Regions from separate parts of the Paenalcaligenes hermetiae genome, predicted to be linked through region 1. Evidence: riboswitches for the same ligand, from Rfam matches in the RefSeq annotation. Region 1 holds a riboswitch; the other holds the start of a gene.
The links. A riboswitch is a leader RNA that binds a small molecule or an ion and turns the genes downstream of it on or off. The one in region 1 is predicted to bind S-adenosylmethionine.

Region 1 (3,350 bases):
ACTGCGCCGCTAATTGCTGCAAATAATGGCAGGCTGCGCTGTCCTCGGCTCTATCAATACAATAGTGCAACTGAGCAGTCACCGCTTGAGGCTGCATGATCAAAGCTTCTAGCCAAGCAATAAATGGGGTAATACCAATGCCGCCGGCAATCCAAATTTGCTCGCGCTGAAGGTTAATACGATCTAATGCAAACTGACCATACGGCCCCTCTATCTCAAAAAACATATGAGGACGCATCTTTGCTGCCATTTTCTGCGTATAGTCGCCCAACGCCTTAATACGAAAATCAATATGACCATCAGCATGTGGAGCACTTGCGATCGTGAAAGGATGCGCCCCTTCTTGGCGATCAAAACAAATAAAAGCAAACTGCCCTGGCTGGTGATTAGGCCAACGCGCATCAACTTGCGCACGCAAAAATAAGACCTGATCTTGGCCCAGCTCGCACTGAACAACCTGCGCTAAATAACGATGTTTCATCCCTATTCGCTGGGTTAGAGCCTGCCATGCACCATATAGCCCCAACCCCAACATCGTCACTAGCCCAAAGCCTATGGGTTGTGTCCAATATGACAACGGCATTAAAACCAACGCGTGAAAGCCCACCATTAAAAACAACACGGGCATAATACGATGCAAATGTCGCCAAAACTTATAGGGGAAAGAGCGCCAAAGCGTCAATACCAGCATAATAATAGCAGCATATATTGCCCATTCCCCAAGAGACTTAGCTAACGATTTATAGTCAGAAAAAAAAGAAAGCAATGGGGTTTTAGTAGCTCGGTTGGCATTACCAATCAAAGCAACAATAAGAGGCTTTGATAATTTAATTAACCAATGACTCACCGCAAATAAAACAGCCCAAATCCCTGCCCATTTATGCAGCTGATAGACCTGATCCATGCCCCCTACCCAACGCTCCGCCCATACAGGACGTGTCGCCAAAAGCATTACTAATCCCATTAAGGCAAATGAAACAACACCGGTGTAATACAAGAGATAATTTCGCCACTGCCATAATAAATCACCACCTGCAATGGGATGCATAAAAGCGTCCAAGGCCCATAAAATACTAAATAAAGCAATAAAAGCGATGAGAACCTTTTTCATTTAATCAGCCTTAAAATAACTATTTATTATTTTACAAAGATACCTCATCTCTCATGAATACATCATGAATTAAATTATCAAACAACTTTAATTCCAGATAAAAAAACAATAATAAAAACAATTATTATTTACAATATAGCCAGCAGTATGATGACACCTACGCTTGACAACCGGTTTTATTTACCGTTATAGTGTTTTTATGCATTACGAGTTGGGGTTACCCCCCATGCCAACCTGTGACCCACACAAGGTGGACAAATAATGCGGCATTACGCAACCAATGGGATATCGCTGCCCGCTGTTGCGGGCTTTTTTTATGGGTTTTTTATACCGACTTGCTCACCCTGCATGGTGCTAAAGAGCTAAAAAGGAAATACCATGTCTTATCAGTTCGAAATCGATGGCCAAACGTTTACGGGAAGCGTAGTTCCTGGATCCAGCTATATGCACATTACCCATGTGGATAGCAACCAATTTATCGGCGCGTTTCAACCAGACGCCCCCTCTTTATTTGGCCCACGTCCCTCGGGCGCATGGCGTAGCATTGGTCAAAACACATGCTTGAGCTTATTAGAAAAAATTCAGCCTATGGTGGCAGAGCTTTGCAAACAGCGTATTATTAATCGCTACCGCTAATACCGAATACGTTTCTTAAGTAAAAAGCTCGGCATATTACCGAGCTTTTTACTAGGTTTTAGTGATGCTGAGAAAAATACGCTTTGGTCAGTTTAAATACAACCGGACTAAGCAATAACAATGCGATAAGATTCGGCACCGCCATTAACGCATTTAACGTATCTGCCACTAGCCATAAACTGGCTAAGTCCATACCAGGCCATGTCCCAATAGGAATGACCACCACCCAAATCAAGCGAAAAGGTAGATTGGATTTCTCCCCAAACAAAAACTGTGCGCATTTCTCACTATAAAAACTCCACCCGATAATAGTAGTAAAAGCAAAAAGAGCAACACCGATACTCACAATGTAACGCCCAATTTCTCCTAGCCCCTGAGAAAACGCATAGGCGGACAAAGTGGCTCCATTTTCCCCGCTTTGCCATGCGCCTGTCACCACAATCACTAAAGCGGTAATAGTACAAACAACGATTGTGTCTAAAAACGTCCCCAACATGGCGACCGTGCCTTGACGAATAGGACTATCCGTTTGCGCGGTAGCATGCGCAATGGGTGCACTTCCCAGCCCAGCCTCATTGGAAAAAATCCCGCGAGCCACACCAAAACGGATGGCTGCCCACACCGTGGCACCCATAAAACCACCGCTGGCTGCTGTAGGGTTAAAAGCATGATAAAGAATTAGCCCCACCGCTTCGGGGATGCGATCAATATGCAATATCAATACTAATAAACCGCCACCTACATAAAATAGCGCCATCACCGGAACGAGCTTACCGGCCACCTCGCCAATGCGCTTAATACCCCCTAGCAGTACCAACCCAACCAGCCCAGCAATGATAAAACCACTGAACAAAGGTGGAACGCTAAACGTAGACTGCATCACATCCGCTACTGAGTTTGCTTGAATACTGTTACCTATACCAAAACCGGCCAACATTCCAAAAACAGCAAAAATCACCCCTAACCATTTCCAGTTTTTCCCAAGGCCGTTACGAATGTAATACATTGGGCCACCCACATAATGCCCATTTTTATCAACTTCACGAAAATGCACGGCTAAAGCGGCCTCACTGAATTTTGTCGCCATACCAATGAGTGCGATAAGCCACATCCAAAAAATCGCGCCTGGTCCCCCGTAATAAATAGCTGTCGCAACCCCTGCAATATTCCCAGTACCAATCGTGGCAGACAAGGCGGTCATCAACGCATTAAAAGGGCTGATATCCCCCTGCTCTGTGCTACGTCGCCCTTGCCAGAGCATTCTGAACCCATAGCCCAGTTTACGCTGCGGCATAAAACCTAAGCCAACAGTAAGAAACAAACCTGTTCCCGCCAATAACATCAGCATGGGTGATCCCCATGCAATCGCATTAATTGCATGTATCCATTCAATGAGCTTTTCCATGCGTTTTCTCCTTACGCCTTGCTGTAGGCCACCAAATAAACCATCGATACTACCCCTTTTAGACACGAAAAAAAAGACTGCATACAGCAGTCTTTTGACGTAAGAAGAAAACGATTGTGGTTATTTATTTTTTAACGGACAAGTGTTAAGCCCCAACAAAGGATACAAAGGGCAGTAACCCATTAAACCCGTAACTAA
Region 2 (3,350 bases), on a different contig from region 1:
TCCTCAAATAAGGCCAGACCCTCTTCTAGATCCTGTTGAATCACAGGCACCCCCCGACGCACACTGGCTACCACCGCTTGGGGATCGCGCTCTATACCGGTGCCTTGTACATTTTTAGTACGCTGCAAATACGCCAATAATTTACCGTCAGCACAACCTAAATCCAATACATGGGTCGATGGCTCAATCCAACTTGCAATACGTGCTAAATCTGGGCGTTGCGCTAAGCTCACTGGCTGTACGGATTGCTGATGACTCATGCCAGAACTCCTGTAGTGCGTTGCCGCGGCCCTAGGCCCAATTGCTCGGCGATTTGATCATAATAGCCCTGCACCACACCGTGATAACGACGATCATCTAATAAAAAAGCATCGTGCCCATGGGGGGCATCGATCTCCGCATAAGTGACCGTTCTTTTGTTTTTAAGCAACGCTTGCACAATTTCACGTGAGCGCTCTGGTGTAAACCGCCAATCTGTCGTGAAAGAAACTAATAAAAACTTGGCTTTAACGGCCTCTAAGCTACGTGCCAAATCCCCGTTATGGGCGCGTGCCGGATCAAAATAATCCAAAGCACGCGTAATCAACAAATAAGTATTCGCATCAAAATACTTAGAGAATTTTTCGCCTTGATAGCGCAAGTAAGACTCGACCTCAAACTCTACGCCATAATCATAGCGGTACTGTCCATCTTCTTTAGGATCGCGCTGTGCACGACCAAACTTTTCTGCCATGACCTCGTCTGACTGATAAGTAATATGCCCAACCATACGCGCCACAGATAAACCTCGCTTGGGCACAGTATTACGACTGTAATAGTCTCCATCATAAAACTCAGGATCCGTAATAATGGCACGACGTGCTACCTCGTTAAAGGCGATGTTCTGGGCAGTAAGGCGAGGAGTGCTAGCAATCACAATGCAATTTTCTAAGCGATCTGGGCAGGTGATCGCCCAGCTTAACGCCTGCATACCACCTAAAGACCCACCCATGACAGCAGCAAATTTTTTGATCCCTAAGTAATCCGCTAAACGCGCTTGGGCATGCACCCAGTCCTCGACGGTTAATAACGGAAAATCTGCGCCCCAAGGTTTACCAGTTTCTGGGTTGATTGAGGCTGGACCCGTAGAGCCAAAGCAAGATCCAATATTATTGACACCGATCACAAAAAAGCGATCTGTATCAACGGCTTTACCCGGGCCAACCATGTTGTCCCACCAACCGATATTTTTAGGGTCATTTGGATCAATGCCCGCTACATGATGTGAGGCGTTTAAAGCATGACAAATCAGGACGGCATTATTACGATCGTCATTAAGCTGACCGTAGGTTTCAATGGCGAGCTCATACTGGGGTAGAACCTGACCACTAGACAAGTGCAACGGCTCATCAAAAGCAATAATCTCGGGTTGAACCACACCGACCGAGCCATCAGGAATAATAATAGAAGCTGTATTGGAGACCATAGACGGACCTCTTTAGCTGGATTTATGGAGCGCCCGCAAGCGGATCAAGCAAATCGGCGCCAACAAAAAAGACAAGCAAATAGTTTAGCACCTTCGAAAACAAAAATCCCGTCATGCCCCTAAAACAAGAGTTTGAGCTAAATAAAATCCCCTAGGGTTAATACCAGCCTCTCAGATCTTGAGTATTTTAAAAAAGACTTAAACAATGGCATCGAAGTCATAATTTGTCATTTTCATGATACTGAGGTTAATGTATGAACGAAGAACTAAGCTTGAGAGAAATCGCCTGCTTACAACTCATCGCTCTAGGAAAAACCAATGTTGAGGCAGGCAAAGCTCTGGGACTTACGCATCACACTGTGCAGTACCACTTGCATAATGCATATCATAAACTCAATGTTTCTAACCGCGCCGCAGCCATTAGCAAAGCCTATCACCTGTCCTTAATCAAGCTGCCCATCGAACCCCCTGTCACAAAAAGCGGCTAAAAACCGACGTCCCCCTAGCCTCCCTACGTGTGTCTTTCCCTTTATTTGGATTGCGCATTACAATCGACCACATCATAAGTCGGATAATAAGTGAACGTAGGTAATGACATTGAGCCAGAATCCAATAAAAGCCCTTGCTTCAAATTTAACCCTCCTGAGCGACATCCGTCGGGGAGTTGAAAAAGAAGGGCTCCGGGTAGATCACTCTGCTTTTCTTGCCTCTACCCCTCACCCTGTTGCCTTGGGCTCAACCTTGTGCAACAGCCGTATCACCACGGACTATGCTGAAGCCCTCTTGGAGCTAATTACCGCTCCCTATGCCTCTGTTGAGGATTTACGTACAGAGCTACAACATGTGCACCAATTTGTCGTACGCCACTTGGGTGATGAAATCATCTGGAATCAATCGATGCCTGCTCACTTACCCGAAGAGGCCGATATTCAAATCGGTTGGTATGGCACTTCCAACACCGGTATGTTCAAGCACGTCTATCGACGCGGCTTAGCAGAGCGCTATGGTAAGCGCATGCAATGTATTGCCGGCGTGCACTACAACTACTCGCTGCCCGACCGTATTTGGCCTTTATTACAAATTGACGGGCGCACCTTCCAAGAGCAACGCTCCAATGGCTATTTAGCTTTGATTCGCAATTTCACGCGTTATTCTTGGCTACTTATGTATTTGTTCGGCGCCTCGCCAGCCGTGTCCAAGGATTTTCTGGGTGAGCACCAGCTCCCATTAGAAAAAATTGCGCCTGATACCTATTGTCTGCCTTGGGCAACTAGCTTGCGCATGAGTGATCTTGGCTATCAAAACAAAGAGGCGCAGGCCGAGCTCCAGCTCTGTTACAACGATCTGGATACATTTTTACTACGCATGCGTCGTGCCGCTACCACAAGCTGGCCGGCATATGCGGATATTGGTACGCACCGTAATGGCGAATGGATCCAACTCAACACCAATATTCTTCAAATCGAAAACGAATACTATTCCAATATTCGCCCTAAACGCACGCCTAAAGCCAATGAGCGCCCTTCTAGCGCTTTAGCTAACCGTGGCGTGGAATACATTGAAGTGCGCTGCTTAGATATTGACCCCTTTGATCCTATCGGTCTATCAGCGGAAACCGCACGCTTTTTGGATGTGTTTTTATTATTTTGTGCTACCGAGCCTAGCCCCGTCTTTCCTGATGGTGGATTCTGCCAAGACAGTAAAAACAACTTTGCTAAAGTGGTTGTCGAGGGTCGTAAGCCCGGGCTGCTACTACGTAATCAAAACAAGCAAGACGTGGAGCTAAAAAGCTGGGGAGAAGATTTAATCCTTGCCATGCAACCCTATGCGGCGCTTTTCGACAAAGGGGCAGAGCAACCGCTCTATCAGGCAGCGCTGGATGCCC

Region 2: linked by a shared signal. The riboswitch ahead of metX (homoserine O-succinyltransferase MetX) and the one ahead of ABD980_RS11005 (hypothetical protein) in region 1 are both predicted to bind S-adenosylmethionine.

The regions. Positions count from the first base shown of each region.
Region 1 is NZ_BAABKD010000011.1:379,289-382,638, forward strand. It holds gene ABD980_RS11000 (ferredoxin reductase family protein) at 1-1,111, opposite strand, end outside; SAM-I-IV-variant riboswitch at 1,308-1,402, shown strand; SAM riboswitch class V at 1,421-1,487, shown strand; gene ABD980_RS11005 (hypothetical protein) at 1,490-1,747, shown strand; gene ABD980_RS11010 (alanine/glycine:cation symporter family protein) at 1,806-3,152, opposite strand; gene ABD980_RS11015 (YgaP-like transmembrane domain) at 3,273-3,350, opposite strand, start outside.
Region 2 is NZ_BAABKD010000009.1:271,683-275,032, forward strand. It holds gene metW (methionine biosynthesis protein MetW) at 1-260, opposite strand, end outside; gene metX (homoserine O-succinyltransferase MetX) at 257-1,465, opposite strand; SAM riboswitch at 1,457-1,535, opposite strand; gene ABD980_RS07040 (response regulator transcription factor) at 1,720-1,953, shown strand; gene gshA (glutamate--cysteine ligase) at 2,057-3,350, shown strand, end outside.